Regions from separate parts of the Actinopolymorpha cephalotaxi genome, predicted to be linked through region 1. Evidence: riboswitches for the same ligand, from Rfam matches in the RefSeq annotation. Region 1 holds a riboswitch; each other region holds the start of a gene.

Region 1 (10,489 bases):
CGCACGACGGCGCCGGGCTGGCCTGGCTCCACGGCGGGCGGGAGGCGCTCGCGCGCAGGCTGGACGAGTTCTTCGCCACTCCCGAGACCGGTGAGGAACGCTTCAAGGGCTCCTACGGCACCGTGATCCACGAGATGACCGAAGCCCGTGACGTACGCATGGGGATGTACGGCCACAGCAACCAGCCGGCCCACCACATCGCCTACATGTACACCTACGCCGGACAGCCGGCGCGCACCCAGGAGAAGGTGCGCGAGGTGCTCACCCGGCTCTACCTCGGCAGCGAGCTCGGCCAGGGCTACTGCGGTGACGAGGACAACGGCGAGATGTCGGCGTGGCAGGTGTTCAGCGCGCTCGGGTTCTACCCGCTGCAGATGGGCAGCCCCCGCTACGCGATCGGCTCGCCGTTGTTCACCAGGGCGACGGTGCACCTGGAGTCGGGCGCCGACCTGGTGATCGACGCACCGGACAACAGCGCCGGCAACGTCTACGTGCAGGGCCTCTCCGTGGACGGCGTGCCCTACGACCGGGCCTGGCTGCCGCACGACCTGCTGGCCAAGGGCGGCGTGCTGGAGTTCGCCATGGGGCCCGAGCCGTCGGACTGGGCGAGCGCACCGGACGCCGCGCCGCCGTCGATCACCGAGCCCGGCGAGGCGCCCGCACCTCTCGTCGACGTCACCCGGCCCGGTGCCGGCACCGCCCGGGCGAGTGAGGGCGTGGACGCGGCGCACCTGTTCGACGACAGCTCGGCCGGCTCGGTGACGTTCGACGGGACCCGGCGGTGGGTCTCCTACGAGCTGGCGGCGCCGGCCCGGATCGACTTCTACACGCTCACCTCTCCCGTGGACAACGCCGGTGCGGCCCCGACGGCATGGGTGCTCGCCGGCTCCCGCGACGGGACCGGCTGGGAGGTTCTGGACACCAGGAGCGGGGAGGAGTTCGGATGGCCGCTGCACACCCGGCCGTTCCTGGTCGCCGCGCCGGGTGACTACACCCACTACCGGCTCGATCTCGCGCCGGGGCCCGACGACACCCCGGGCGGCGCGCCGGTCGCCCTCGCCCAGGTGGAGCTGCTGGCCCAGCACCCTACGATCGGGTCATGACTGATCACGCCCGCGCCGAACGCCGAGCGCTCGCCGACCTGCTGGACGCGCTGGGTCCGGACGCGCCCACGCTGTGCGCCGACTGGACGACGTCCGACCTCGCCGCCCACCTGGTGATCCGGGAAGGTGACCCGCTGGGCGCCGCGGGCATCCTGCTGCCACCGCTTGCCGGCAGGACGAAGGAACGCATGACCGGGCTGGTCGGGCGGCTCGGCTACGCAGAGCTGGTCGACCGGTTCCGTCAGGGCCCGCCCTCGTGGTCGCCGGCCAGGCTGGGGGCGGTGGACCGCGCGGCCAACACGGTGGAATTCTTCGTCCACCACGAGGACGTGCGGCGCGCCCAGCCGGACTGGACCGCCCGCGACCTGCCGGACGACTTCGAGGACCTCCTGTGGCGGCGGGTCACCAGCGCCGGCCGGATGCTGTTCCGCCGGTCCGCGGCCGGGGTACTGGTGGCCCGCCCCGACGGCGCCACCGCGCGGGTTCGCAAGGGTGAGCCGACGGCCGTGCTGTCCGGGCTTCCGAGCGAGATCACGTTGTACATGTTCGGGCGCAGGGGTGTGTCCCGGGCCGAGGTCGTCGGGCCACCGGCGGCGGTCCAGGCGCTGGCCCACGCCCCGCTCGGAGTCTGACGGCTCGCCGGCGGCGGCCCAGGCGCCACACGCCGCTCGGAGTCTGAGGGCCCGCCGGTCCGACCTCCGGTCGAGCCGGCGGTGGGCCTCGGTCGGCCGCGACGCCGGCACCCGCCCGGGGCCACCGCGAGTCTCGGCGGCCCGGTGTAGCCTTCGGGCGGCACCACACGAGGACAGCAGCACAGCAGTAGCAACAGACAACAGCAGACGACAGGGGAGCGCGGAAGCGCTGAGAGTGCGGGACCGCCGGCGACGGCGGGGCCCGCAGACCCTCGAACCTGATCTGGGTAATGCCAGCGCAGGAAGTCGGTCTGTCCGTTCGTCACCGGGCCCGCGCCCGGCCGATCGACCGATCGGGCGGTGCGGAGCTCCCGGCGGCGAATCGGACCCAGTGGCACTCGGCCGCGTCTCCTCCCCGGTTCAGGGAGGACACTCATGACCCAGGATGTGACCTCGACCGCGACCCGCGGTCAGCGGCCCGTCAACCGGCGGTGGCGCACCGTCGACATCATCGTCGCCGCCGTGGTCGCGGTGGCGTTCGGCGTGGTGTTCTTCGCCTGGGGCGTGCTGTACAACGCGCTCACCCCAGTCTTCGTGGGCTTCAAACCGGCCCAGGCGGTGATCTACGGCATGTGGCTGCTGCCCGGTGTCCTTGGTGGCCTGCTCATCCGCAAGCCGGGCGCCGCGGTGTTTACCGAGCTCGTCGCCGCCGTCGTCTCGGTTCTACTCGGCGTGGAGAGTCCCCTGGCGATCATCCTCTACGGCCTGGTCCAGGGCCTGGCCGCGGAACTGGTCTTCGCGGCGTTCCGCTACCGCCGCTGGCGGCTGCCGGTGGCGCTGCTCGCCGGTGCGGTCGCCGGGGTGGTCCCGGCCGTCATGGACAACGTGCTCTACAACTTCGCATGGGCACCCACCTGGCAGCTCGTGTACGGCGTGCTCGTGGTGGTGAGCTCGCTCGTCATCGCCGGGGCCGGGTCCTTCGCGCTCGTCCGGGCGCTCGCCGCCACCGGCGTACTGGCGCCGTTCGCGTCCGGCCGGGAGCAGACGACCCGGTGAGCGCGTCGGCGAGGGCCCGCCCGCCCGCCGCGTCCGGGCCCGGCGCCGCGCTGTCGATCCGGGCACGCAGCTGGTCGTTCCGGTACGCCGGCCGGCACACGTGGGCGGTCCGGGACCTCGACCTCGCCGTCGAGCCGGGCGAGCGGGTCCTGCTCGCCGGGCCGTCCGGCGGCGGCAAGAGCACCCTGCTCACCGGCCTCGCCGGACTGCTCGACGCCGAGCAGGCCGCCGACGTCGAGGGCACCCTGCTGGTCGGCGGATCACCTCCGCAGCAGGTACGCGACCGGATCGGCCTGGCGTTCCAGGACCCGGAGACGCAGCTGGTGATGGCCCGGGCCGGCGACGACGTGGCGTTCGGCCTGGAGAACCGCGCCGTGCCCACCGAGCGCATCTGGCCGCGGGTCGACGAGGCGCTCGCGCTGACCGGTTTCCCGTACGGCCGGGACCATCCCACCGGGCGGCTGTCCGGCGGGGAGAAGCAGCGGCTCGTCCTGGCCGGCGTGGTGGCGCTGCGCCCGGACCTGATCCTGCTGGACGAGCCGACCGCCAACCTCGATCCCGACGGAGCGGCGCTGGTACGCCAGGCCGTCGACCAGGTGGTCGCGGCCACCGGAGCGACGCTGGTCGTGGTCGACCACCGGGTCGGCGACTGGCTGCCGCTGGTGGACCGGGTGGTGGTGCTCCGGTCCGGCGGCGGCGTGCTCGCCGACGGCAGCCCGGACAAGGTCTTCGTTGCCGACCACGGTCCGCTGGCCGCCGCCGGAGTGTGGATCCCGGGCGAGGTGCCCTCACCCCGGCGGTCCACATCCGCCCCGGTCGTGTCAGCGCCGGGCGCCTCGGCCGCGTCGACCGGAGCGGCAGCCCCGACCTCCACCCCGGCGCCGGCCACTTCGACCGGCCTGCTCATCGCCACCTCGCTCGGCTACACCTACCCGGCCGCGGACCGGCCCGCGCTCGCCGGCGCCGGCCTGCGGCTGTCGGCCGGCGAGGTGGTCGCGGTCTCCGGCGCGAACGGCTCTGGGAAGTCGACCCTGGCCATGCTGCTCGCCGGTCTGCTCACCCCGTCGGCGGGTGAGGTGACCGTCTCCCCCGAGCTGTCCGGGCTTTCGTCGGGACCGTCCGGCCGGTCCCGCAAGCCGGCCGCCCGCAGCCGGCCGCTGCATCGCTGGCGGGCCCCACAACTGGTACGGGCGGTGGGCACGGTGTTCCAGGACCCCGAGCACCAGTTCCTCACCGCGAGCGTGCGGGCCGAGCTCGCCCTCGGGCCACGGCTGGCCGGCCTGACTCCCGAGGCCGCCGGCCGCCGGGTGGACGAACTGCTGCACCGGCTCGCCCTGGACCACCTCGCCGACGCGAACCCGTTCACCCTGTCCGGCGGGGAGAAGCGGCGGCTGTCGGTGGGCACCGCGCTGGCGACCGGGCCGCGGGTCCTCGTACTGGACGAGCCGACGTTCGGGCAGGACCGGCGTACCTGGGGTGAGCTGGTCGACCTGCTCGCCGAGCTGCGCGACGACGGCCACGCGATCTGCTGCGTGAGCCACGACCGCGACCTGATCGCCGCGCTCGCCGACCGGGAGGTCCGCGTGCGGTCCGGGCAGGTGATCGGGTGAGCGTCCTCGCCGAGCCGATCGTCACCGACCCGGACGCACCGGTCACCCGGCTGAACCCCGTCACCAAGATCGTCGCCGCGTTCGTGATCCTGGCCGGACTGCTGCTCACCGCCGACGCCGTGACGCCCGCTCTTGTGCTCGGCGCCGAACTGCTCGCCCTCGCGGCGGCCGGCCTGCGGTGGCGGACCCTCCTGCGCCGGCTGGTGCTGCTGTTCGTCACCGTCGCGGGGCTGGCGGTGTCCACCCTGCTGTTCACCGACCAGACCGGCGGGACGGTGTGGCTGTCCGCCGGGCCGCTGCACCTGTCCAGCCAGAGCCTGCTGGCCGCCGTCTCGGTGGTGACCCGGGTGCTCGCCATCGCACTGCCGGGCGTGGTGGCGTTCGCCTCCACCGACCCGACCGAGTTCGCCGACGCTTTGGTGCAGCACTTCCGTACGCCACCTCGGTTCACCTTCGGCGCGCTCGCGGCGTTCCGGCTGCTGCCGGTGCTGGGTGACGAGTGGCGGACGCTGCTGCTCGCGCGCCGCGCGCGGGGGCTGGACGCCGGGCGGTCGCCGGTACGCCGGGCGCGGTTGTTCGCCTCCGGTGTTTTCGCCCTGCTGGTGGTGGCGATCCGGCGCGGGGTCCGGCTGGCGACCGCGATGGAGTCGCGCGGCTTCACCGACCGGCCGGACCGCTCGCTCGCCCGGCCCCGGCCGCTGCGCCGCGCGGACTGGGTGTTCGTCGCCGCGACGATCGCGGTCGTGGCCGGCGCCACCGCGGTCAGCGTCGCCCTGGGCAGCTGGCGGTTCCTGTTCTGGTAGCGGACGCGGCACCGGGACGTCGCTCTCGACCCGCGAGGTGCCAGAACCCCTGACATCTGTCACGGGTGCGGCCCGCCGACCCACACGGGACCGGCCGTCACACCTTCGCCACACTGAGCAGGTGACCATCGGCGAGAACTCCGGCCCGCCCGCCCCGAGCGGTCCACCCGAACTCGAGCTCCGTCCACCGCGGCACCGCGTCGCCCCTGGCGCCAGGCTGTACTGGGCTGCCCGCGCGGGTGCCGGTTGGCTGTTGCTGCTCGCCGTACAGATCGGGTGGTGGATCCTCGCCGGCGGTGTCACCGGCTGGCGGGTGGCCGGTGTGGTGGCGACCGTCGTCCTCGGTGCCGCCCACGTGACGGTGATGCCCCGGTGGCGCTACCACGTACACCGATGGGAGGCCACCGGTGAGGCCGTCTACACCCAGTCCGGATGGTTCGACCAGGAACGCAGGATCGCCCCGGTGTCCCGGATCCAGACCGTGGACAGCGAACGCGGCCCGCTGGAACAGCTCTTCGGGCTGTCGAACGTCACCGTCACCACCGCCTCGGCCGCCGGCCCGCTGAAGATCCACGGCCTGGACCGCGACACCGTCGAGCGGCTGGTCGACGAGCTCACCCGCACCACCCAGGCCAACCAGGGGGACGCGACGTGACGGAGCTCGGCACCCCGCCCACGGGGGCGGCGGACGCAACCGAGGCGACCGAGGCGACCGGCACAGCGGACTGGCGACGGCTCAGCCCGCGGATGCTCGCGGTGCACCCGGTGCAGGAACTCGTCCGGTCCTTCCCCGCCCTCATCGGTGCTCTGGTCGCGGGAACCACCAGCGGACACGGCCCCCTGTGGGGCCTGGCCGCCCTGGTCCTCGTGATCGCCCTCGGAACGCTGCGGTGGTTCACCACGACCTACCGCATCTCCCCCCAGCACGTGCAGGTCCGCCGTGGCCTGCTGCGCCGCCGGGTGCTCACCGTCCCCCGCGACCGCGTGCGCACCGTCGACGTCACCGCGAACGCGATGCACCGGATCGTGGGGCTGGCCCGGGTCGAGATCGGCACCGGCCGTTCGGACCGCAAGGGCGAGAACGGGCTGAAGCTGGACGCTCTCGCCGCCCCGGCCGCCCGCCAGCTGCGCGAGGAACTCCTCCACAGGCAGCCGCGGTCGGCCGCTGCCGAGTCCGGAGCGGCACCCGAGCCCGGCACGGCGACCGCGACCGAAGCCGCGACCACAACCGAAACCGCCCCGGCAACGGCGTACGCAAACACATCGGCGACGGGCCCGCGACCTGCCCGGGCGCCTTCGAGCACACCGGAGCAGGAGACCAGGCTGGCCACCCTCGACCCGCGATGGGTGAGGTACGGACCGTTCACGCTGTCCGGGCTGCTGACCGTGGGTGTGGTGGCCGGCTTCGGATCCCGCGCGGTGTCGGAGGCGAAGATCGACCTCGGCAAGGTCGGCCCGGTGCACCAGCTGCTGGACCAGGTGCGCGGCGCGGGCTGGCTGGTGGGAGCGGTGGAGGTGGTCGTCGCGCTGCTGGTCGTCTGCGTCGTCGCGTCCACCCTGGCCTACGTCCTGGCGTTCTGGAACTACCGGCTCAGCCGGCATCCCGGCGGAACCCTGCACGTCAACCGCGGCCTGATCACCACCCGCGCCACCAGCATCGAGGAACGCCGGCTGCGTGGCGTCGAGCTCAGCGAGCCGCTGTCCCTGCGACTGGTCGGCGGGGCCCGGTGCATCGCGATCGCCACCGGGCTGCGGGTCGGCCGGGGCGCCGAACGCGGCGGCTCGCTGCTGCTTCCCCCGGCGCCGCGCAAGGTCGCGCTGCGGGTGGCCGGTGACGTGTTCGGCGGGCCAGAGCCGTACACCACGCCGCTCGTCCCGCACGGGCCGAGGGCGGTGCGCCGCAGGTTCACCCGCGCGCTCGGGCTGACCGCGCTCCTGGTCGGCGTCCTGGCCGTTCTGCACCAGGTCGCCGGGCTTCCGTCGTGGGTGTGGCAGGCCTCGCTGGTGCTGCTCCCCTGCGCCGCGCTGGTCGCCGCGGACCGGGCCCGCAGCCTCGGCCACGCGCTGCGGGACGGCGTGCTGGTCTGCCGGTTCGGTTCGCTCGTACGCCGGCGCAACGTGCTGACCTGCGACGGCGTACTGGGCTGGAATCTCCGGCAGTCGTTCTTCCAGCGCAGGATCGGGTTGACGACGCTGGTGGCGACGACCGCGGCCGGACGGCAGCAGTACGAGATCCCGGACGTCGACACGGCCGAGGCGGTCCGGGTGGCCGACGCGGCGGTGCCCGGCCTGCTCACTCCGTTCCTGGTCCGCCCGGCCGGGAACCCTCAGGAATAACGGGCCGCGAGTTCGGTGCCGATCCGGGCCAGCTCCGCCCGCACCGACGGCGGCTGGACGACCTCGACCGCCGCACCCCAGCCGGCGAGGTTGCGGGCTACGTCCAGCGGCGTAGGCGCGGCGACGTCGACCTGGACCCGTCCGTCGTCGAGTTCGCCGGTGGCGTGGCAGTGCCGGCCGAAGTGGTCGCGCAGGATCGGCACGAACCTCGACTCGATGAGGACGGTCGCCCAGGTGCGTGAACGTCGCTGCTCCACCTCGCCGACGACCTCCTGCCAGGCGGCGTCGAGGGCGAAGCCGTCCGGGCGTTCGGCGGTCTCGTCGGTGGCGACGGCCTCGACGATCCGGTCGACCCGGAAGGTCCGCCGACCCCGTTCGGTCCCGGCGAGCAGGTACCACACGTCGTCCTTGTCGACCAGGCCCCACGGGTCGACCAACCGCTCGGTCCGCTCACGGGCGCGATTGGTGTAGGTCAGCCGGACCCGGCGCCGGGCGACCACGGAGGTCTGGAGCCGGTCGACCAGCGCGGGCCGGTGGCGGCCGCCTTCGCCCCAGCGCGTCGCGTCGATCACGGTGGCACCGGCGGCCGCTTCGGCGTCCGCCCGGAAGCTCTGCGGAAGGGCGCGAACGAGTTTGCGCAGTGCCGCCCTGGCCTCGCCCGAGACGGCCGCGGCCGGGCCGACGAGCAGGAACAACGCCTGTGCCTCCGGACCGGACAGGCCGCTGAGGTCGGTGCGAGCGCCGCCGACCAGTGACCAGCCGCCGCCACGGCCCGGCTGGGGGTAGACGGGAATTCCGGCGGCTGACAGCGCCTCCAGGTCGCGGCGCGCGGTGGCCACCGACACCTCCAGCTCGGTGGCGAGCTCGGCCGCGGTCACCCGGCCGCGGGCCTGCATGAGCAGCAGGGCGGCGACGAGCCGGTCCGCACGCATCCAGGAAGTCTGCCACGAAAGTGCTCAGTAGGTGCTCACTTTGGGCGCGACGATGAGGGCGAATCCGAAAGACCACCGAAGGGCGGAGGCGCACCCCATGGAACAGGACCTCAGTGTCGTCGTCGATGCCGTCGATGCCGTCGTCGCGCGTACGGCATCCGAATGGCGCGCCTGGCTGACGCGGCACTCCCGTACGGAGAAGGAGACGTGGCTGGTCATCCAGCACAAGGACAGCGGCACACCCAGCGTCCGGTACGCCGAGGCGATCGAGCAGGCGCTGTGCTTCGGGTGGATCGACGGACTCCACCGCCGGAACGACGTGAGCAGCTCCCGGCTGCGGTTCTCCCCTCGCACGCCGCGCAGCACCTGGAGCCCGCTGAACCGCCGGCGAGCCGAGCGGATGATCGAACTCGGCCGGATGACCGAGCAGGGTCGTGCCGTGGTCGACCTGGCCAGGGCCAACGGCACCTGGCAGGTCCTGCCCGACGGGGACGGCTCGGACCTACCCGAGGACCTGCGGGTGGCGCTGGCGGAGAACCCGTCCGCCCGTGCGAACTTCCAGGCCTTCGCACCCTCGTCGAGACGGTTGATCCTGGGGTGGATCGCGACCGCGAAGCGGCCGGACACCCGGCGGCGCCGGATCACCCGGACGGTCGACCTCGCGGCCGTCGGGCTCCGCGCCCAGCACGCCGGCGACCGGGTCCCGGTCAGTCCTGGGCGTCGTCGGTCGTGGCCTCGCTGAGCACCCGCTCGGCCGCCCGTACGAAGTAGGAGACCGAGTCCGCCGGGCTGAGCGCCATCGCCCTCAGATGGTCGAACGCCAGGCTGTGGCGGTAGACCTCGGCGTGGCTCTCGACGTAGCGGTTGGCGGTCATCGTCTCGACGTACACCGCCTCCGGCTCGTGCGGGTTGGGGAACTCGAGGATGTCGAACGAGCCGGCGCTGGACGGGTGCGCACCGGCCGAGGCCGGCAGCACCTGCACCGTCACCGTGCCGCGTTCGGCGTACTCGCGCAGTCGGTCGTACTGCTCGGCCATCACCTTGGCCGACCCGACCATCCAGCTCAGCGCGGGCTCGGCGACGACCAGCCAGAACCGCAGCGGGTCCGCCTCGCGGGCCAGCAGCCGCTGCCGGGTCATCCGGGCCTCCACCCGGCGGTCGATCTCCGACGGCGAGGACAGGCCCATCGTGGCGCCGCGGATGATCTCGCGGGCGTATCCCTCGGTCTGCATCAGCCCGTGGATCACGTGCGCGCTGTAGGAGCGCATGCCGGCGAGCTGTGCCTCGAGTTCGATGTAGTCGACGTAGTCGCTGGGCAGGAACTCCGCGTAGGCGTCCCACCAGCCCTTGGTCCGCGCCGTCCGGGTCTTGCTGAGGATGGCCGTGCGGCGACTCTCCTCGACCTTGTACAGGTCGAGGAGGAGGTGGAGGTCCTTCAGGCTGACCCCGACGATCGCGGTCTCGATCCGGCTGATCTTGGCGACCGACCAGCCCGTTCTCGCGGCGACCTCCTCCAATGTCACCTGGGCGCGTTCGCGGAACATCCGTAACTCCGCGGCGAGCCGGCGGCGCTGGATCGTGGGCGGTTTCGTACTCGGCATGCTCTTCCCCGTTTGCAGGTGTTTGGTCGTTCGATATTGCGGGAAATAGTCCGTCTTCGCACCAGGTTCAGCCGAACCCGTACCGCACGACACAAGTGCAAATTTACGCATTGGTGTTGTAGGTGGCGTTGCTCGGGATTACGGTCGACTCAGGATCGTGCACCCAGAGCTATCACTCCACGGGGGAGGCTCGTGCGATGGCAGCGACACCCGAGCGTCTGGGGCAATCGGGTTGGTTACCGGCTTCGTACCCCGATGTCGGTCACCTCCTACCCCAGCATGACCGGCCCCCGCGGCCGGACACCGAGATCGACACCGACGACACCGGGATCGACACCCACGACACCTGGACCGACACCGGGATCGACAGAGCGGCCATCGCCGACGTCGACCCGGAGGCCCTCACCGAGGCACT
Region 2 (10,489 bases), 630 kb from region 1:
GCCGTCCGGGCGAGGCGGTGCGCCCGGATAGACCCGCCTGGTGGGCGCCACGTCCAGTTCCACGACGGTGGCCTCGCTACGAAAGACCAGTCGTACGCCGGACGGCTGGGACTCCGCCATGGCCAGCTGCGGGTCGGCGCACTGGGCGCGGGCCCACGCGGGGAGCCGGTGCGGCGCCAGGCCGCGTTCGGTCCGCTCCCACTCCACCGCACCGCGCAGGAGGCCGGGGCCGATCGGCGTGCTGATCAGGTCGTTTCGCTCGTGCATGGTCATCGTTACCTCGGGTTCCTTGGCCAGTTGCGTAGCAGTGCGTCGAGGGCGTCCAGCAGCCGTTCCCAGCTCTGCTGGCTGTCGGGGGAGCTGTGGTCGAACCCGCCGCCGGACTCCAGACTCACGTAGCCGTTGAAGAAGCTGCCCAGCAGGCGGACGGCGTGGGTCTGGTCCGGCTCGGTCAGGTCGTAGCCGCGCAGGATGGCCCGGGTGAACTCCGCGTGCCGGACTCCGGCACTGGCCGCCGCTGTCTGCGGGTCGAGCCGGTGCTGCGCGGCGGCGTAGCGGCCGGGGTGTTCGCGGGCGTAGTCGCGGTAGACGTTCGCCAGTGCTGTCAACGCGTCCTTGCCGGCCCGGCCGGCCAGTGCGGAGGCGGCCCGGTCGGCCATCTCCTCCAACGCCAGCAGGGCGATCCGGGTCCTCAGCCCTTCGGAGCTGTCCAGGTGCCAGTAGAGGCTGGCGACCTTCACGTCGAACCGCCTCGCCAGCGCCGAGACCGTCACCTGGTCGAAGCCCTTCTCGTCGGCCAGCTCCGCTCCTGCCTGCACCAGGAGCTCGGGCGTGAGGCCTGCTCGTACCATGATCACCCTCCTTCCCGATAGACACTACAGCAGTCCCTAATAGCTCTAGGGAGCGGGTACGGTGTCCGGCGTTCGCCACGCCGTGGGTACGTGGGTGTTGCCTCGAGGCGGGGTCAGCCGGTACCTCTTTCCTCATGGGGGTGAAGATCAGCGTGGTGGTCCCTGTCTTCAACGGCGCGGACTACCTGGGCGAGTGCGCGGAGTCCGTGCTCACCCAGACGATGCCGCGAGGCGACTACGAGCTCGTGTTCGTCGACGACGGATCCACCGACGAGACGCCACAGCTGCTGGCTGCCCTCGCCGAGCGGGAGCAGGCGGTACGCGCCGTGCACCATCCCCCAAGCGGCGGACCCGGTGCGCCGCGCAACGCCGGAGTCGAACAGGCGGCGGGTGAGTACGTCTACTTCCTGGACCAGGACGACCGGCTGGCTCCGCGTGCACTGGAACGCATGTACGCCATGGCGACGCGGTGCGACTCCGACATCGTGCTCGGCAAGGTCGTCGGCCACGGCCGCGGCGTGGCGAGGAACACCTTCGCCGCCTCGCGCGACCACGCGGACATCCTCGACGACCACCTGCTCGGGTTCCTCACGCCCCACAAGCTCTTCCGCAGAAGCTTTCTGCTCCAGCACGACCTGCGGTTCCCGGAGGGGCCCGCCTGGCTGGAGGACCACCGCCTCGTCGTCGAGGCGTACTTCAGGGCACGGACCATCAGCGTGCTGGCCGACGACGTGTGCTGCCACTGGCTGAAACGTCCCGGACGAGCCCACCACTCCGCCCGGCGGTTCGACCCGGTGGCGTACTACCAGGCGCTGCGGGAGGTCCTCGACATCGTGGACGCCCACACGCTGCCGGGTGCGGAGCGGGACCGGATGTACGCCCACTGGTACCACGGCAAGATGCTGCGCCTGATGACCTGGCCGGTGCTGCTCGGCCGGCCCGTGCCCTACAGCCGTTACCGCTGGTACCGCGAGATCCACCGGCTCGTGCGGGAAAGGTTTCCCACCCCGGTGGACGCCTGGTTGCCGCTCTCGATGCGGGTGCGGTCGTGGCTGCTGCGCCGGAACGCCTACGCCGACATCGCCCGGCTGGCCGCCGCCGAGCGGGGGCTCACCGTCGCCGCCGACCTCGAGCAGGTCGGCTGGGACGGCGATGCGCTGGAGGTGCGGGCGCGCGGGCGGCTCACCTATGCCGACGGGCGCCCGGTGACCTTCCGGCGCGCGGGCGACCGGCTGCTGTGGAACCCACCCTGCGATCTCCGGACGGCTCTGCCAGACGAGGCGTTCGACGTGTCCGGACTGATCGGCGACAGCCGCCTGGAGCTGGTGGTGCAGAACCGCGACGACAAGGGCGCCTACTCCGTGCCGACGCGCAGCGAGCTGACTCTCGACGCCGACGGGGACGCCCTGCGGGTCAGGCTGGTCGGGACGGCCCGGATCGACCCCGCGACCGGCAAGCTCGGCCGGCCACTGGACGCGGGAACCTGGGACCTCCTCGTCCGGGCCGACAGCTGCGGCTGGGGTCCGCAACGCCGGCTGGGCGGCTCCGCGGAGTTCCCGTCCGGCAAGCCGCCCGTGGACAGCACCCGGACCTTCGACGGCGAGGGCGGCACGTTCGTCGCCAGGCCGTACTGGACCGGGCTCGGCAACCTCAGCGTCCAGGTGAGGAACTAGGCCGTCTGCCCGGGCCACCTTTCCGGGTCGCCTCGAAGCATGGCCTAGAGTGCGAGCATGTCCGACGAAGAGCGGGACGCCTACCTGGACACGGTTCTGATCGGTGGCCGGGAGCCCGTCACCATCGTCGTAGCGGACTACGACCCTTCCTGGCCGGACAGGTTCGAGTCGCTGCAGGCCCGTGTCGCCGAAGCGCTCGGAGCGCGGGCGCTCGACGTGCAGCACATCGGCAGCACGTCCGTCCCGGGCCTGGCCGCGAAGCCCATTGTCGACGTTCTGCTGACCGTGGCGAAGATCGAGGCCGAGGACGACTACGCACCACCGATGTACGAAGCGGGCTTCGTCCTGCGGGTCCGCGAGCCGGGGCACCGGATGTTCCGTACGCCCGAGCGGGACGTGCACGTCCACGTCTACGAGCCGGACGACCAGGCCGTCACCGACTATCTCGACCTGCGCGACTGGCTGCGGTTCGACGACGCCGACCGTGACCTCTACGCCGCGACGAAACACGAGCTCGCGCGACGGGAGTGGACGGACATGAACGACTACGCTGACGCGAAGTCCGAGGTCATCGCACAGATTCTCGCCAGGGCCCGGGAGCGGCGTCGGTCCCGATCCTGACCGGTGTTCACCGCACTGACAGGGGGATCGCGTCCGTCAACCAGGTCTTGCGGACGTCAACCGGGTCTTGCGGACGTCACCACGGTCGGCCGTCACATCCTGCCCGCACGGGCCAGCACCGTCTCGGCTTCCACGGCCATCGACTGCACGAGATCGGCCGCGGGCTCCACGCTGTCGATCAGGTCGACGGCCTCGCCGGCCCACAACGGCAGCGACGGCAGCTCGCCCCGGGCGACCTCGGCCTGGTACGCCTGGACAGCGGAGGTGTCGGCGGCCAGTTCGGCCTCCCGGCCGCGCCAGCGGTCGAGGTAGGGGTGCCCGAGGGTGCGGGCTGTGTACGTCGAGGGCCATCGGGATCCACGGGCGATGTCGAGGACACGGCTGCGGTCGGTGTCGTCCCCTCGTCCCTCCACGATCGCCCTGGCGGTCGCCGGGTCGATCAGGGCCTCGCACGTGGCTTGGAAACGGGTACCGACCAGTGCTCCGGCCGCACCGAGTGCCAACGCCGCGGCCAGCCCGCGTCCGTCGGCTATCCCCCCGGCCGCCAGCACGGGCAACGGTGCCACCAGGTCGGCTGCCGCAGGCACGAACGTCAGCGTGGACCGCCCGCGCAGGGCGCCGTGTCCGCCGGCTTCGGTGCCCTGCGCCACGATGACGTCGGCACCCACATCCATCGCCTGCCTGGCCTCCTCCAGATCGGCGACCTGGAGGATCAGTTTGACGCCTGCCGCGCGGACCCGTTCGGCGAACGGAACAGGGTCGCCGAAGGACAGCATCACCGCGGCCGGCCCGCGTTCCAGCGTCCACTCGATCACGGCGGCGTCGACCGCCCAGGTGAGAAAGCCGACGCCCCACGCTCGGTCAGTGTGCCGGGTGAGTATCGACAGTTCGCGATCCAGCCACTCCAGGTCGCCATGCCCGCCGCCGAGGATCCCCAGCCCGCCGGCCGCCGAGACCGCCGCCACGAGCGCACCACCGGCCGACCCGCCCATCGGTGCCAGCGCGACCGGGTGCCGAATGCCGAACATCTCCGTGAACACCGTCGACAAAGCCATGGCCATCATCATGTCCTCCGGCCGGCGAAACCGTTGTGGTCACCCGCCGACGTCCCCGCGGTTCGCCGGAGTGTCGGGGATGCCGGCGCTGAGGGCGTCCCGGATCCGGTCGTACGCCGCGGCCGGGTCGGCGCTGCGCATCACCGCACCCATCACGGCGACGCCGTACGCACCGGCTGCCGGCATCGTGGCCGCGCCGGCCGCCGTGACGCCGCCGAGGGCGAACACCGGTGTGCCGCGCGCCTCATCCACCAGCCGGCGCAGTCCGTCCACGCCGAGGGCGGGACCGTAACCGGGCTTGGACTCCGTGGGCGCGACCGGGGAGACGGTGACGTACGCCGCACCCTCGGCGACCGCCCGGCGTACCTCCTCGCGATCGTGACACGAGCGCCCGAGCAGCTCCTCGGACCGGCTCTCGAGGCTGGGCCGGCCGGCCGACAGGTGCACGCCGTGGGTGTGGGAGAGCCGACGGTGTGCGGAGACCACGATGACGTCGGCTCCGCGCGTGCGGCGGCGGATCTCCTTCGCGAGGTGGTCGCGGGTGACGTCCGGCTGGTCGAGTTCGCGCAGCACCACCGCGCGAAGCCCGGCCCGCACGCACCGCACGACCGTGTCGACAAGGTCGGCTCCCGGCGGAAGCTGGGACCGGTCGGTGAGCAGCAGGATCCGTGGCAGCGCCCGCGCCGCTGACGTCACCCGCTCACCCGTCCGGACATCGGCGAGGAGGGGCGGGCACCGGTCAGCCTCGGAATCCGCCCGGCGGACCGGGCCAGGCGCCCTGCCCGTACCCCGAGCCGGATCGCCTCCGCCATCACCGCCGGGTCGTCGGCCCGGGTGATCGCGGTAGCGGCCAGCACGGCGTCGCACCCGAGCTCCATCGCCTGGGCGGCGTCGCTGGCGGTGCCGACACCGGCGTCCAGGACTACCGGCACGGTGACCGCCGCGCGGACCGCCTCGATCGCGTGCGGGCTGCGGATGCCCAGGCCCGAGCCGATGGGGGAGCCCAGCGGCATCACCGCCGCACACCCGACGTCAACCAGACGTTGCGCGACGATCGGGTCGTCGGTGGTGTAAGGGAGTACGGTGAATCCCTGTCGTACCAGGGTTTCCGCCGCGTCGAGCAGCTCGACCACGTCCGGCATCAGGGTCCGCTCGTCGCCGATCACCTCCAGCTTCACCCAGGCGGTCCCCAGCGCCTCCCGGGCGAGGTTCGCGGTGAGGACGGCCTCCCGCGCGCTGAGGCAGCCGGCGGTGTTCGGCAGCAGGCGGGCGCCGGTCTCCTCCAGTACGCCCGCGAGCGCGTCCAGCAGCGATCCTTCGCCCAGGTCGGACGTACGCCGCATCGACACCGTGACAAAACCCGGACGAGCGGTGCGTACGACGTCCACGATCGTCTGCAGGTTGGTCAGCCCGCCGGTCCCGATCCACAACCTGGAGGCGATCTCGGCTCCGTTCACCGTGAGGCGATCCGGGCTGGTGCCGGCGTTCACCGCGGCCATGTCGACCACCTCAGCCTCCCTGTCGTGCGGTGACGATCTCGACGGCGTCTCCCGAACTGAGCTGGGTGCGTTCCCAGTCACCGGTGCGTACGACCGCGCCGTTGACGGCGACCGCGACACTCCTGGGGTCGGGCAGTCGCCGTCGCACCAGGTCGGCGACATCGATGCCGTTCGGGACCTGTGTCAGTTCGCCGTTGACAGTGACGTCCATCGGCTCATCCTTTCCGACGTGTCGAACCGGCTCGGGGAGAACGCGTTCGCTGCGTCGGGGGAACCCGACTCGATGTGGGCACGCAGGATCCGCGCTGTGACCGGAGCCAGGAGTACTCCACCGCGATGGTGGCCGGCGGCAAGATAGAGGCCGTGGACGCCGGTCGGGCCGAGCATCGGGCCGTTGTCGGGGGTGCCGGGGCGGTGGCGTGCGAGGACCTCCAGGATCTCGGCGCGTTCCAGGCCGGGCAGCAACGTGCGTGCGGCGTCGAGCAGACGTGCCACCCCGCCGACGGTCGGCATCGGATCCCCGGCGTGCTCCTCCTGGGTCGCGCCGACGACCACCTCGCCGCCGGCGCGCGGCACGGCGTACACCGGCTCGCCGTGTACGAGGGCTCGGATCGTCTGTGTGGGCGCCTGCCCGGACGGCGGCCGTACCCGCAGAATCTCACCGCGCACGGGCCGAACGTGCCGGCGCTGTGGCACCTGCGGCGGCAGTTGGTGGCCGGTCGCCACCAGCACGGCATCGGCGCGCACCAGCCGCCCGTCCTCGGTGCGCACGCCCTCCACCGAGGCTGGCCGGTCCTCGCCCGGCGCCAGGAGGGGCGACGGCGTGGTCGACGGTGCGGCGTTTCGGTGCTCGACCCTGTCTCCGAGGAGGGCGAGCAGGGCAGCGGAAACCCTGCGCGGGTTGACACTGTGGTCACCTGGCAGGTAAGCCCCTCCGCAGACCCGGGTGGAGAGTTCGGGTTCGCGTTCGCGCAGGTCGCGCTGCCGGAGTTCCTCGTACTCGATGCCGTGTGCGGCGAGCAGGTCGAGGGTGCGGCGCACCACCTGAACGTCGTCGTGGTCGCGGCCGGCGAGCAGCGTTCCGGCGCGGCGGTGGTCGACGTCGACACCGGACGCGGACTCCAACCAGGCGGCGTACTCCGGCCACAGTCCCGCACTCTCCACGCCGAGACGAAGGAGGTTCTCCTCGCCGTGCCAGGCCTCCCCGGCCGGTGAGAGCATCCCGGCAGCGGCGTGCGTCGCGCCCGAGGCCGGAGCGGGATCGAAGACGCGGACGTCGTGGCCTGCACGGAGGAGTTCGGCGGCGCAGGCCAGCCCGACGATGCCCGCGCCGAGCACGGCGATCCTCATCGGCACCGTCGGCTCCTCACTTCCTTCGCCGGCATGACCCGGATCAGGTTCGGCGGTCGGAGCGGTGTCGGCTCCCTCTCAGCCCGCTACCGGCGGGCTCCCGCGTGGAGGTTCGACGTTAACACGGGATCAGCATCCTGCCCGGCCGACGAGCCGGGGCACCGGATGTTCCGTACGCCCGAGCGGGACGTGCACGTCCGCGTCCACGTCCGCGTCAATGGCGGGTTGCGCCGGTCAGCCGGAGGTGATGCGCAGCAGGACGCGCCCGCCGCCCTTCTTCCGGAAGCGCTCCAGGGCCATGGCCAGTCGGAACTGCGTGCGGTACTTCGTACGGAACGCCGACATGACCCGCCCGGTGACCTCGGGGTCGGTGACGACCTCCGCGACCGCGGGCACCGACGGCGCGTCCTCGGCGACGCGGCCCATCCGGGTGCAGGGCCGCATGGTGACCCGCGGGTCCCGGCGCAGCCGGCGGACCTTCCCGGTGGTCTCGCCCGTGGTGACGTACAGCGCGTCGCCGTCGCGGACGATCCACACCGTGGTGGCGACCGGCTCGCCGGAGCGGCGGAACGTCGTCAGGGAGACGAACGGTTCGTCGTCGAGGAGGGCAAGGCCAGGGGCGTCGGTCACGGTCAGACCGTAACAGCCGACGTGCGCGCTAGCGCTTCACGACGCGGAGGTACTCCCGTCGGTCCAGCGGGTTGTGGTCGGTCCGCGGCCTGGTCGGTGCCGGCCCGCGCACCGGTTGGTACCGCTCGAACGTCGAGTCCAGCATTCCCTCACCGCGGGTCAGCCCCGGCAGTTGCTGCTGCAGCTCGTGCACCCGCGCCGCCGGGATCTCGCCCTCCACGACCGCGCCCGAACCCTTCGGCTGCTGGGAGTCCGGCACGCCGCCGAGCCGCACCAGTGCGGGCACCACCGCCGCCAGCGTGTCCGCCGGGCACTCCAGGTGGAAGCGGTGCGCGGGTTCGCACACCACGGTCCCGGCCTGCCGCAGCGCGGCCATCAGCACCAAGGGAGTGAGGTAGCGGAAGTCGCCGGCGGTGCTCGACATGCTTTTGTCGAACGTGCCGTGGGAGTGGCTCTGCCGGGCGTAGTAACCCGAGTGCGTCATGAACACCGCGATGTCGCCGACCTCCCAGCCGGACAGGCCTTGGCGCAAGGTCTCCTTGACAGTCTCCTCGACCGCGGTGAAGAACGCGGGTGGCATCGATCCCAGTTCGACGTCCAGCCCGAACGAAACTCCGTCGCCCGGCCGTGCGGGTTCGACCCGCAGGCCGACGGTGGCGAAGTAGGGGTTGGCGTCGGTGCCGATCAGGTCGTACGCGGCGCCCTTGCCGATCGGCCGCTCGACACAGATCACCGACGTCCTCGCGAACTCCACCTCGATGCCGTACTCCTCGGCCAGCGTGGTCGCGACGACCTCCTTCTGCACCTCGCCGTAGAGCGAAACGTAGATCTCCTGCCGTACGTCGTCCTGGCGCAGGTTGATCAGCGGGTCCTGCTCCGCGAGCTGGGTGAGCGCGAGGTGCAGGGCGCCCTTGTCGGACCGCCGCACGGGGACGACCACCGTCTCCAGCGTCGGCGGGGCGAAGTGATGGGCGGCCCCACCGGGCCGGGGAACGCCGACGGTGTCGCCGATCCGGACGTCGGCGAGGCCGGTCAGCCTGCCGATCTGCCCGGCGCGCACCACCGGGCGGACGGGTGCCGCGCCCTGGTCGAAGACCCGGATTCCGGTGACCTTGCTCCCACCGCCGTCCACGCCGCCATCCACGCCGCCGGTGGCGCCGCCGCTCCCGCCCGGGCGTACGACCGGCACCTGGTCGCGCAGGTGCACGGCGCCGTCGAACATCCGGACGTAGGCGATCTTCTCCCCGCCCGGACCGCGGTCGACCTTGAACACCGACCCGGACGCGGGCGCGTCCGGGTCCCCGCCGGCGGTGGGAAGGAGGTCCCGGATCCCGGACACCAGCGCGGCGATCCCCGCACCGGTGATCGCCGAACCCGCGAACACCGGGTGCACCCGCGCCCGCGCGGTCCGGGTCGCCAGCTCGTGCCGCAGCCGCCCGTCGGTGAGGACGTCTCCGTCGCCGTCGACGTAGGCGGCGAGGAACCCGTCGTCGGCGTCGGCGAGCACCTCGGCCGCGGCGGTGGCGAAGGCCCCGTCGTCTGGTCCGTACGGCAGGAAGCCGGCGTGCGGCGTGCCCTGGTCGTACGCCCGGCCCATCGGCACCACCGCGGGGGTGAGCTTCTCGGCGATCTCGGCGTACACCCGCTCGGCGTCCGCGCCGCGGCGGTCCAGCTTGTTCACGAAGAGCAGGGTCGGGATGCGCAGCCGCCGCAGGGTGCGCATCAGCACCCGCGTCTGGGCCTGCACCCCCTCGACGGCCGACACCACCAGCACCGCGCCGTCGAGGACGTTCAGCACCCGCTCCACCTCGGCGATGAAGTCCGGGTGGCCGGGTGTGTCGATCAGGTTGACCGTCACTCCGTCGAGCACGAACGACACCACCGCGGACTTGATCGTGATGCCGCGGCGGCGTTCGAGGTCGAGGGAGTCGGTCTGGGTGTTGCCGGCGTCGACGCTGCCGATCTCGTCGATCACCCCGGCGGCGTGCAGCAGCCGCTCGGTCAGGCTCGTCTTACCGGCGTCGACGTGTGCGAGGATCCCCAGGTTGATCAGTTTCACGAGGCGTCATGTCCTTGGAGTAGGAAGCGATCTTCCGCTGGGAGGACACGAACGCTGGACGCATCGGGGGCTCGCCTTTCTGTCGGCTCGACTGTCGCAGGCCGGACCGGCGCCGGCCGGCCGCCGGTCGGGGTGAGTGAAACAGACCGGCCGGGTCCGCCACAACCGATTTCCGGTCGGACATTCGCAACGGATTCAGGACGTCCCGGGCGGGTCGCACGTCGGTGGCGGAGGGCCGTACGGGAATACGAGCCCGACCCCTTCGGTTGCAGGTCGGCATGTCGATGACAGGTGAAGTCGAGCTGAGCCCCAGCGGATGGGTGCGAGAGCAGACCGAGAAGATCTTCGAGACGGGTACCACCGACAGCGTGGACATCAAGGGCCGGGCGGTCATCCTGCTGACCACGCGCGGCGCGAAGACCGGGAAGCTCCGCAAGGTGCCGTTGATGCGGGTCGAGCACGAGGGTGTGTACGCGATCGTCGCCTCGCTCGGCGGCGCCCCCAAGCATCCGGTCTGGTACTACAACGTGACGGCCGACCCGCACGTGGAACTGCAGGACGGCACCGTCACCAAGGACTACGTGGCGCGCGAGGTCAGCGGCGACGAGAAGGCGATCTGGTGGGACCGCGCGGTCGCGGCGTACCCGGACTACGCGGACTACCAGAAGAAGACCGACCGGCAGATCCCGGTCTTCGTCCTCGAGCCGATCAAGGACTGACCTCGAGAGCCGGTGTCGCGCCCGCCTAGAGT
Region 3 (10,489 bases), 680 kb from region 1:
TCGCCGTACGGGTGGCCGGACAGATCACCGGCCGCCGCCAGCAGCCGCGTACCCACGTCCTGATAGATCCAGAAGCACGGCAGCAGCGCCGCGACCAGCTCGGCGTAGCCGCGGGTGTGCGCGACGCCGAGGAGGTACGACGTGTAGCCGACGCAGGTCGGCGACCGCTGGTACGCCGCCAGGTCCCGGACGTGCGTACGGTGCAGGTCCTGTTCGACCTCGATCGCGGTGTGCGCGGACTTCGCGAAGAAGGCGAGGTCCGCGCCGTTCGGCGCCTTCACCGCGGCGGCCGCGAGCGCCCGGGCGTAGTCGTCGAGGTAGAAGGTGTCCTGGGCGAGGTAGTACGCGAACCGCCCGCTGTCCAGGCTGCCGTCGCCGAGGGTCACCACGAACGGCAGCGCGTCGATCGCGGCCCGGCTGGCCGCGGTGGCCGTCCAGGCGTCCGAGCAGAACCCCGTCGATTCCGTCACCGCGTTCCCCGTCATCGCGCTCCCCACCAGGCGTGGAAGTGGTGCACCGGCCCGTGTCCCCCGCCGACGTCGAGGGAGTCGGCCGCGGCCAGCGCGGCAGTGAGGTAGTCCTTGGCGCCGACGACTGCGGTACGCCAGTCCGGCCGCTGGGGACGCAGCGCGGCGATCGCGGAGGAGAGCGTGCAGCCGGTGCCGTGCGTGTGCCGGGTGTGGATCCGCGGTGCTCGCAGCCACTCGGCGCCGTCGGCGTCGAGGTAGAGGTCGGCGGACTCCTCCGGGTCGTCGCCGTGCCCGCCCTTCAGCAGCACCCGGGGTACGCCGAGCGCACGGAGTTCGGCGGCCTGGCGTTCGACCTCGGCAGGCGTACGGGCCGGTGAGGTGCCCAGCAGGGCGGCGGCCTCGGGGAGGTTCGGGGTCACCAGGCCGGCCAGCGGGAGCAACTCGGTCCGTACCAGCGCCACCGCGTCCTCGGTGAGCAGCCGGTCCCCGCTGGAGGCCACCATCACCGGGTCGAGCACCACCGACGGAAGCCGGTCCCGATGGCGGCGCAGCGCCTCGGCGACGGTGTGCACGACGGTGGCGTCGGCGAGCATGCCGATCTTCACCGCGTCCACGCGGACGTCGGAGACGAGGGTGTCCACCTGCTCGGCGATGAACTCCGTCGGGAGGACGTGGATGCCGGTGACGCCGCGGGTGTTCTGCGCGGTCAGCGCCACCAGCACCGCCGTGCCGTAGGCGCCGAGGGCGGAGAACGTCTTCAGGTCGGCCTGGATGCCCGCCCCACCGGACGGGTCGCTGGTGGCGATGGTGAGCGCGACGGGCACCTGGCCGGACACGTGAGTGGTCATCGAACCTCCGTACGCAGGGCTCGGGCTGCGGCCGCCGGATCGGGCCGCCCGCACACGGCGCTGACCACCGCGATCCCGGCCACGCCGGTGGCGCGTACGGCGTCGGCGTTGTCCGGGCCGATGCCGCCGATCGCCACACAGGGCAGGCCGGCCGCGGCGGCGGCGGCGACGAGTTCGGCGAGCAGGCCCAGGCCGCGCGGGGACGCCGCGTCCGCCTTCGTCGTCTGGGCGAAGACCGGTCCGACGCCGAGGTAGTCCACCGTCCCCGGCGGCAGCGCGAGCGCTTCGTCGAGGTGGCCGGAGGTGTGCGCGGACAGTCCGATCCACACGTCCGGCCCGAGCAGCTCGCGGGCGTGCTCGGGCGGCAGGTCGGACTGGCCGAGGTGCACCCCGTCGGCGCCGAGCGCGTGCGCCACGTCGGCCCGGTCGTTGACGAACAGGGGTACGCCGGTGCCGGCGAGCGCCTCGCGTACCTCCGCGCCGGCCCGGAGCAGGTCCCGGGTGGTGGCGCCCGGGTCGCGCAGCTGCACCGCGCTCACTCCGCCGGCCACCGCCGCCCGCACGGTGGCGGCCACCCCGCGCGGGCCGCACAGCGCGGTGTCGGTGACGAGGTAGAGCGAGAGGTCGAGCGCGCGGCCCCGGCTGCCCGAGGGTTCAGGAGCCATCGTCAACCCAGCCTTGCGCCCGCGCGGATGCGGTCGGCGCCGGTGGCGTCCAGCTCGTCCAGCAGCGCGGTCGCGAACGACCCGGGCCGAGGCGCCCGCGCCGCCGCCGCCTCCCCGGCGAGGGTGAGCAGCACCGTCGCCGCCGTCGCGGCCAGCAGGGCGTCGCTGGTCACCGCGAGGCAGCCGGCGGTGAGCGCGCCGAGCACGCAGCCGACGCCGGTGATCCGGATCATCAACGGATGGCCGTTGGCGACCCGTACGGTGCGTTCGCCGTCGGTGAGCAGGTCGACCGGGCCGCTCACCGCCACCGTCAGGCCGTACGTGCCGGCCAGCGACCGGGCGGCCGGCCAGGCCTGTTCCGGGTCGGCGGTGGACTCCACGCCGCGGCCGCCGGCACCGCCGGTCAGGGCGAGCACCTCCGAGGCGTTTCCTCGTACGACCGCAGGGGGTGCGAGCGCGAGCAGGTCACCGGCCAGGGCGGTACGCCACGGCAGCGGACCGGCGGCCACGGGGTCGAGCACCCACGGACGTCCGGCCCGGGCCGCCGACGTCACCGACGCCCGCATGCCCTCGGCCGAGGCGTGGGTCACGGTGCCGAGGTTGACCAGCACCGCACCGGCGCCGGCGGCGAGCACCTGCGCGTCCTCGGGGGTGTCGGTCATCGCCGGGGACGCGCCCGCGGCGAGCAGCGCGTTGGCGGTGAAGTTGGCGACGACGAGATTGGTGAGGCAGTGCACCAGCGGCGCCTGGTCGCGGAGGTTCTCGCGTACTTCCGCTACGGCGTCCGCGGTGACGGACGTGGTCGTGACCATCGTGCGACAGTCCCTTCGCCAGCATGATCTGGATCAGGTTCGACGGGTGTGATCTCAGTCCCGGCCTTCGGGGACACCCCGCGTCACTGCGTCCGACCGTACCGGCCGGATGGTCGACGTGCGAACGCCGGTGCACGCGGTCGGCCCGCGTGCACCGGCGTCCACCCGGAACTCCCCGGCTCAGCCCTTGCGGCGGTTGATCTCCTCGGTCGCCTGCGGCAGCACCGCGTGCAGGTCGCCGACGACACCGAAGTCGGCCATCTCGAAGATCGGCGCCTCCGGATCCTTGTTGACCACCGCGATCGTCTTCGAGGTCTGCATGCCCGCCCGGTGCTGGATCGCGCCGGAGATTCCGGCGGCGAGGTACAGCTGCGGCGAGACGGTCTTGCCCGTCTGGCCGACCTGGTAGGCGTGGGGGTACCACCCGGCGTCCACCGCCGCGCGGGACGCGCCGACCGCGCCGCCGAGCGCGTCCGCGAGTCCCTCGACGACGGAGAAGTTGTCCGCCGAGCCGACCCCGCGCCCACCGGACACCACGATCGCCGCCTCGGTCAGCTCCGGGCGCCCGGTCTGGGTGCGCGGCGAGCGCTCCACCACCCGCGCGGCCCGGGCCCGCTCCGACACGGTGACGTCGGCCTTCTCCTCCACCGGCTGCGCGAGTGCGGGTTCGGGGGTGGCGGAGTTGGGCTTGACGGTCAGGATCGGCGTGCCGTGGGTGACCCGGGACCGGACGGTGTAGTTGCCGGCGAACACCGCCTGGGTGGCGAGGACCGTGCCGTCGCCGGGCTCGACGTCCACGACGTCGGTGAGAACGCCGGAGCCGAGCTTGATCGCGAGCCGCCCGGCGATCTCCTTGCCCTCCGCACCGGAGGTCAGCATGATCGCGGCCGGTGCGCTCCGCTCGGCGAGCTGGGCCAGCGCCTCCGCCTTGGGTGCGACGAGGTGGTCGGTCAGCTCCGGCTGCTCCAGCAGGTAGACCTTCTGGGCGCCGTACGTCGCCAGGGTGTCCTTGGCCTGCTCGTAGCCGGCGCCGACGAACACCGCGGAGGGTTCGCCGAGGCGCCGCGCGATGGTCAGCAGCTCGGTGGTGGTCTTGCGTACGACCCCGTCGACGTGGTCGACGAGAACCAGGATCTCGCTCATTTCGGCACGCTTCCTTGCAGTCGCTCAGCGGTCGGTCGCCCGTACCCGGATCGGTGGTCGAAGTTGGCAGCTCGCGGCTGGTCGCTGCGGTCTAGACGAACCGCTGCTCGGCGAGGTAGGCCACGAGCCGCTGCCCGCCGTCGCCCTCGTCGGTGACGACCGTGCCCTTCTGCCGGGCCGGGCGCGCCTCGAAGGAGTCGACCGCGGTCCAGGCGGAGGCCAGGCCGACCGCACCGGCGTCGACGCCGAGGTCGGCGAGGCTCCAGGTCTGCACCGGCTTCTTCTTCGCCGCCATGATTCCCTTGAACGAGGGGTAGCGGGGCTCGTTGGCCTGGTCGGTGACCGAGACCACGGCGGGCAGAGCTGCCTCGACGGTCTCGGTGGCGGCCTCGCCGTCGCGGCGGATCCGCACCGTGCCACCGCCGACCTCGAGCTCGCTGGCGAAGGTGACCTGCGGCAGGTCGAGCCGCTCGGCCAGCATCGCCGGGACCACCGACATGCTGCCGTCGGTGGAGGCCATCCCGCACAGCACGAGGTCGACCGGTCGCTCGGCGCCCAGCTTGCGGACCGCCTCGGCCAGCACCAGCGAGGTGCCCACCGAGTCCGAGCCGTGGATCGCGTCGTCGAGCACGTGCACGGCCGCGCCCGCACCCATCTGCAGGCTCTTCTTCAGCGCGTCGGCGGCGTCGGCGGGCCCGACCGTGAGGACGGTCACCTCGGCGTCGCCGGCCTCGGCGAGCTTGAGGGCGGCCTCGACGGCGTACTCGTCCAGCTCCGACAGCAGTCCGGGAACACCGGACCGGTCGACGGTCCGGTCGCCGGGGTCGAAGCCGCGTTCCGCGGTCGCGTCCGGGACGTACTTCACACACACCACGATGTTCATGCTCGCGTCCGGCTCCTCACTCGCGTCCTTGGCTCGCCACGTCGAACCCGGGCGCCCTCGACGGGCCATCCAACGGGTTCACCGGCCAGGGGTCCGCCCCCAACCGTAGACGGGACCGACCCGACTGACGCGACGTTACCCGTGAGTAGCTTCGCGGGCAACCACCGGTCCCCGGGGAGTCCTGGCAGCCTCCCCGGGACCGGTGGTGTGCACGACCTGCCCTACAGAACGGCGGTCAGCGACTCGGCCGTCTTGGCCACGGCGTCGCGGGGGTCCATCGCCCGCAGCTCGGCGTTGAACGGCTCGACCTTGACCGGGCCGACGTAGCCGATCTTGCGCAGCGCGCCCACGAAGCCGGCCACGTCGATCACGCCGGTCGCCCCGGGCAGCATCCGCTGACCGTCCTGCTGCTGGTCGCGCTCCAGGCCGGTGGGCGCGTCGTTGAGGTCGACGGCCACCACCTCGTGCGCGGACAGTTCGGCGATGTCGGCCGCGGACTCACCGGAGGTGAACCAGTGGAAGGTGTCCAGGATGAGGCCCACGTTGGGGCTGCCCACCGCGTCGATCAGCTCGCGCGCCTCGGCGAGGGTGTGCACGAACGGATACAGCTCGGTGCTCCAGAACGACTTCGGCCCGACGTACTCCAGGCCGAACCGCACCCCGGCACCGGCCAGGATCTCGTCCACGAGCGCGATCCGCTCGGCGTGCCGGCGGAAGTTGCGCCGGTAGGTCAGCGAGTTGCTCATCGGCCGGATCCAGGTGCCCACCCGGTCGATGCCGTACGACGTCAGCCGGACGGCCTGGTCGTTCAGCGCGTCCAGCTGGGAGGCGAACGTCCCCGCGTCGGCGTTCAGGTCGACCGGCAGGCCGGCGTTCCCCCACTTCACGCCGTGCTCGGAGAGTCGTGAGCGCAGCGCCTCCACCTGGTCGGCCGGCTGGGAGGTGAGGTAGCCGACGTCCGGCTCGACCGCGCCGAAGCCGAACTCGATCGCGAGATCGACGGCGGCCTCGAAGCCCGGCCTGATCCCGAGCGCGCCGCAGCTGAGGTTGGTGTAGAAACCGTCGGTGTTCTGGTCTGCCATGAGTTCCGGCTCTCCCACTTCTGAGGGTGCACGTTCCTGTCCGGGGTACACGTTCGCCGTCCAGTCTGGCCGAGGACACCTGCCGACGGGAGCCGCGGGCCCGGCACCCGGGGCCGAAACAGGACCCGCACTCGGCGCCACCGACCGGTCCGCGCAAGTAGCCTGACCGTCACCCGGGCCCGAACTTCACAAGCGGAGGAGCCACACGTGCCGGACCTGCCCCTCACCGGCGAGCGCACCATGCCCGGGATCTGGCACGAGACCTACTGGTTCGCCCGGCACGTGGTCGGCTACGACTGGGCCGCCGGCCTGCTCGCCGCGCACGGCGCGCCCGGTGGGTGGAAGCCGCGGCGGGTGCTGGACGCCGGCTGCGGTGAGGGGTACGGAGCGCAACGCCTGTACGACTCGCTGGACACCGCGCCGACCGTGGTGGGCGTCGACTACGACGCGGCCACCGCCGCCCATGCCGCCACGGCGTACCCCGACGTGCGGGTGACCCGCGGCAACCTCGTCCAGCTGCCGTTCGCCGACGGCTCCTTCGGCGCCGTGGTCAGCCTGCAGACGATCGAGCACCTGTGGAACCAGCCCGCGTTCGTCGCCGAGTGCGCCCGGGTCGCCGAGCCCGGCGGCATGCTGGCCTGGTCCACCCCGAACCACCTGACGTTCCCACCCGGCAACATCTGCCACGCCAAGGAGCTCACCGCCCCCGAGCTCCGCGCCCTGGTCGAGCGGGCCGACCCCGAGCTCGGGCTGGACCTCGTCACGATGACCGGCATCCGGCACGGGCCTCGGATCGAGGACTGGGAACGCCGGCACGGCGACCTGGTGAAGGCCCAGCTGGCCGACGAGCCGGCCGCCTGGTCAGCGGAGCTGGCGATGTTCGTCGCGTCGCTGACGGCGGCCGACTTCGTGGTGTCCGCGGACGACCTGGACACCAGCCTCGACCTGCTCGTGCACGTACGAGTGAACGGCTAGGACACGTCCTAGACCTGCTCGCCGACCACCACGGCCTCGGCCGGGACCTCGTGCGGGTTCGGCTCGCGACCGGCGTACATCAGGCCGACCGCGCCGGCACACAGCACGGCCGCCACGGCGAACGGCGCCCGCTGGGAGCCGCCCCACTCGGCGACGTGCCCGACCAGGATCGCCGCGGCCGCTCCGCCCATCCAGCGCAGGAAGTTGTAGCCCGCGCTGGCGATCGGGCGGGGTGCCTGCGAGACCGACATGGCCATCCCGGTGAGGAAGGTGTTCAGGCAGCCGGAGGCGATCCCGGAGGCGATGGTCGCCACCACGACCACCGGCACCGATCCCCAGACGAACGCCAGCATCAGCAGGGCGTACATCCCGAGCGCCAGCATGGTCGCGTTGCGCTCGCCGATCCTCGCGGCCAGCCGGGGACCGACGATGACGCCGCACACCGCGACCATCAGGCCCCAGCCGAAGAAGATCCCGCCGACCGCGAACGCGCCGTACCCGAGGACGAACGGCGTCCAGGCCAGCACGGTGAAGAAGGCGTACGTGTAGAGCAGCGCGGACAGGGCGACCAGCAGCAGCCGGCGGTCGCGCAACGCCCTGAACGGTGCGCTGATCGAGACTCGCTGCGTGCTCGGCCGGTCGCGGACGAGCATCGTCGCGGTGAGCACGAGCGCGACCAGCATCAGCACGGACGTACCGACGAACGGGCCGCGCCAGGAGATGCTTCCCAGCAGGGCGCCGACCAGCGGGCCGGCGGAGATGCCGAGGCCGAGCGCCGCCTCGTAGAGCAGGATCGCCGCGGTCTGCCCGCCGGACGCCGCGGCCACGATGGTGGACAGCGCGGTGGCGATGAACAACGCGTTCCCGAGTCCCCAGAACGCCCGCAGGGCGACCAGCTGGCCGATCGAACCGGCCAGCGCGCACATGCCGGCGAACACCACGATCAGCGCGAGGCCGGCGACCATGGTGCGCTTGCCGCCGTACTTCGCCGCGAGGACGCCGGTGAAGAGCATCGCGAGGACCTGCACCACGAGGTACGACGCGAACAGCAGTGTCACCTGGCTCGGTGTCGCGTTCAGGCCCTTCGCGATGGACAGCAGGATCGGGTCGACGAGCCCGATTCCCATGAACGCGATGACCGCCGCGAACGCGACCACCCACACCGAACGCGGCTGACCGCGGACGGCGTCGAGCAACTTCACATCGTGGGACACGGGAGCAGAACCTTCCTTCTTGTGGAACGGGATTCGGGGTACGTCTCACCGGCCGGTGCTCACCTGGCCGGTGCTCACCGCATCGGTGCTCACCGCATCGGCGGCGATCGGATCGGCGGCGACCAGCCGGGCAAGCGCGGGCAGCGCGGCCTCGACCGCCTCGCGGTCGGCGGGGCCGAGCCGGGTCAGCCGCTCGCGGAGGAACTCCTCACGTGCGACGACGACCCGGGCCAGGTCGGTGCGGGCCCTGTCCGTCGCGGACACGACCACCATCCGCCGGTCGTGTTCGGCCGGCCGCCGGCGCACGTAGCCCGCGCGCTCGAGCCGGCTCACGACGTTGGTCATCGACGGCTGGCGGACACCTTCGCGGGCGGCGAGGGTGCTCATGGTCTGCGGGCCGTCGTGGACCAGGACGCCGAGGACCGAGCCCTGGGTGAGGGTGACGCCGAGATCCGGTGAGTGCCGGCGAACGACGTCGTACAGGCGGTACACGAGGGGGCGAAGCTCCCGGGCGAGCGGCCCGACGCCTACGGCGCCGCGGGGTTCGGAGAGAGCTTCGGAGCGAGATTCGTACTGTCCGGCCATTGCTTAGCCAGGCTAACTTAGCCTTGCTAAGTAATCAAACCGGAGGCTGCCCGCGGACTCCGAGGCGGACACGACGCTGCCCCAGGTCCGCCGAGGCGGTCCTGGGGCAGCGGGTGAGTCGCGACTCCCGGAATGGTGCCGCGATTCGGGTGGTACGGGGTTGTTACGGGGTGTTCAGTGTCTTGTGGAGGCGGCCGTCGCTCAGGGGTTCAGGCCCTTGTTCTTCAGCCAGACGAACGGGTCCACCGCGTCCTCGAGACCGCCGCCGTGCGGCCGGACCTCGAGGTGGCAGTGCGGGCCGGTGACGTTCCCGGTCGCGCCGACGTAGCCGATCACGTCGCCGACCTTGACGCTGCCGCCGGTCTTGGCGAACCGGGACATGTGGCCGTACAGCGTGACGGTGCCGTCCGGGTGGCGGATCTCGATCGCGTTCCCGTAGGCGTCCTGCCAACCGGCACTGATGATCTCGCCCCTGCCCACCGCGTGGATCGGGGTGCCGGTGTCGGCGGCGAAGTCGAGTCCGTGGTGGGAGGAGGCCCAGTTGTTGCCGCTCTGCCCAAACCGTCCGGTGAGGTGGTACGACGTCACCGGGAGCACCCACTGCGGCGCCTTCTTGGCGGCCAGCGCGGCCTTGTGGGCTGCCGTCTTCTTCAGGGCGATCTTCTTCGCGGCTCGCTTCTCGGCAGCCCGCTCGGCGGCGGCCCGCTCGGCGGCGGCCCGCTCGGCCCGCTTCTTCGCGGCGGCCTTCCTGGCGGCCTTCTTCTCCGCGGCCTTCTTCTCGGCGGCCTTCTTCTCGGCGGCGGCCTGCTCGGCCAGCGCGCGCCGCTGCTCGGACCGGGCGGCCCGCTGCTCGGCGACCCGGGTGCGCTCGGCCTGCTCGGCCGAGGCCTTCTCCTGCGCCGCCTTCTTCGCCGCGGAGTCCTTCGCGATCGCGGCCGCGGCGTCGATGCGTTCCACCGCGCCGGCGGCCGGCTTGTTCTCACCGGCGGCCGTGCTCAGCGCGGCGTTCTCCGGCTGAGAACCAGGCCCGAACGCCAGGGCGAGACCGCCGGCGACCAGCCCGAGAGCGACAATTCCGGCCGCTGCTGTCAAGGGAATGTTGCGCCAGCGGATGCCCCACAGGGCGTGTAGGCGTCTCCGGAAAGAATCCAACGCTTCCTCGCTCGTTCGACGGCAGCCCGCACTGCCGCGCCGGTGGCGCGGAAATGTGGCGTACCGTGCCCTGGTGCGGGCGTGAGTCACCCAGGCGTGGCGGCGCTGGAGCCGCCCCCCGAGAAAGAACTGGGTGCCATTGCGGACGTTTACCGAACCCGGTGACGAGCGGTGAATTCTTCACGAATCCCCAGGTCATCGGGTCCGGCGACAGGTCTAACAGAGGACCTTCGGCTCTTTCCAGCCCGTGTTTCGCAGCGCTCTACGATGCGCGATCGTAGTGGTGGAGAAGGCAGCGCCCGGATATAGTCGCGACTTCATGGGTACGGACTGCCGCCGGGCGGTTTCACAACGGCAGGAAAGCTGCATTGACGTGAGCTTTCGCGAAAAGACATCTCTTCGTCGAAGAGTGCCGAGAATGCCGATTTGTTCGTTTCGTGGAGCCACGACGGGCCGGCTGGAGACGTCTACGATGATCGATAGCAAGCCAGCCTTGACATGTGACACAGATCACACCGACCGCGTGCCGGCAGGAATTCGTGCTGAATGCGGCGGGAGGCGGGATGCGGGCGTTCGGTGAGCTCGAGGAACAGGTGATGTTCCAGCTGTGGGCCACCGACCGTCCCCTCCAGGTGCGCGAGGTCCGCCGGATGCTGGCGC

The links. Region 1 has a riboswitch for thiamine pyrophosphate ahead of FHR37_RS07910 (ECF transporter S component). Riboswitches for the same ligand answer to the same signal wherever they lie in the genome.
Region 2: it holds a riboswitch for thiamine pyrophosphate, as region 1 does, so the genes downstream of both, thiO (glycine oxidase ThiO) here and FHR37_RS07910 (ECF transporter S component) in region 1, are expected to answer to the same signal.
Region 3: it holds a riboswitch for thiamine pyrophosphate, as region 1 does, so the genes downstream of both, thiM (hydroxyethylthiazole kinase) here and FHR37_RS07910 (ECF transporter S component) in region 1, are expected to answer to the same signal.

What each region holds. Positions count from the first base shown of each region.
Region 1 covers NZ_JACBZA010000001.1:1,746,900-1,757,388, reverse strand. Annotated here, with positions in the region: gene FHR37_RS07920 (GH92 family glycosyl hydrolase) at 1-1,103, shown strand, start outside; gene FHR37_RS07915 (TIGR03085 family metal-binding protein) at 1,100-1,735, shown strand; TPP riboswitch at 1,938-2,057, shown strand; gene FHR37_RS07910 (ECF transporter S component) at 2,171-2,791, shown strand; gene FHR37_RS32360 (ABC transporter ATP-binding protein) at 2,788-4,401, shown strand; gene FHR37_RS07900 (energy-coupling factor transporter transmembrane component T family protein) at 4,398-5,204, shown strand; gene FHR37_RS32970 (PH domain-containing protein) at 5,326-5,859, shown strand; gene FHR37_RS07890 (PH domain-containing protein) at 5,856-7,541, shown strand; gene FHR37_RS07885 (helix-turn-helix transcriptional regulator) at 7,532-8,473, opposite strand; gene FHR37_RS07880 (YdeI/OmpD-associated family protein) at 8,571-9,215, shown strand; gene FHR37_RS07875 (helix-turn-helix domain-containing protein) at 9,181-10,074, opposite strand; gene FHR37_RS07870 (hypothetical protein) at 10,272-10,489, shown strand, end outside.
Region 2 covers NZ_JACBZA010000001.1:2,380,562-2,391,050, forward strand. Annotated here, with positions in the region: gene FHR37_RS10595 (SGNH/GDSL hydrolase family protein) at 1-273, opposite strand, end outside; gene FHR37_RS10600 (TetR/AcrR family transcriptional regulator) at 276-851, opposite strand; gene FHR37_RS10605 (glycosyltransferase family 2 protein) at 986-2,524, shown strand; gene FHR37_RS10610 (GrpB family protein) at 2,582-3,145, shown strand; gene FHR37_RS10615 (NAD(P)H-dependent flavin oxidoreductase) at 3,238-4,200, opposite strand; gene FHR37_RS10620 (thiamine phosphate synthase) at 4,240-4,896, opposite strand; gene FHR37_RS10625 (thiazole synthase) at 4,893-5,699, opposite strand; gene thiS (sulfur carrier protein ThiS) at 5,710-5,910, opposite strand; gene thiO (glycine oxidase ThiO) at 5,883-7,049, opposite strand; TPP riboswitch at 7,053-7,163, opposite strand; gene FHR37_RS10640 (PPOX class F420-dependent oxidoreductase) at 7,284-7,679, opposite strand; gene FHR37_RS10645 (elongation factor G) at 7,708-9,738, opposite strand; gene FHR37_RS10650 (nitroreductase family deazaflavin-dependent oxidoreductase) at 10,023-10,457, shown strand.
Region 3 covers NZ_JACBZA010000001.1:1,067,293-1,077,781, reverse strand. Annotated here, with positions in the region: gene FHR37_RS04910 (TenA family protein) at 1-470, opposite strand, end outside; gene thiD (bifunctional hydroxymethylpyrimidine kinase/phosphomethylpyrimidine kinase) at 482-1,318, opposite strand; gene thiE (thiamine phosphate synthase) at 1,315-1,983, opposite strand; gene thiM (hydroxyethylthiazole kinase) at 1,986-2,795, opposite strand; TPP riboswitch at 2,788-2,886, opposite strand; gene FHR37_RS04890 (electron transfer flavoprotein subunit alpha/FixB family protein) at 2,976-3,938, opposite strand; gene FHR37_RS04885 (electron transfer flavoprotein subunit beta/FixA family protein) at 4,030-4,821, opposite strand; gene FHR37_RS04880 (sugar phosphate isomerase/epimerase family protein) at 5,043-5,903, opposite strand; gene FHR37_RS04875 (class I SAM-dependent methyltransferase) at 6,111-6,878, shown strand; gene FHR37_RS04870 (MFS transporter) at 6,887-8,092, opposite strand; gene FHR37_RS04865 (MarR family winged helix-turn-helix transcriptional regulator) at 8,138-8,677, opposite strand; gene FHR37_RS04860 (M23 family metallopeptidase) at 8,879-9,829, opposite strand; gene FHR37_RS04855 (BlaI/MecI/CopY family transcriptional regulator) at 10,369-10,489, shown strand, end outside.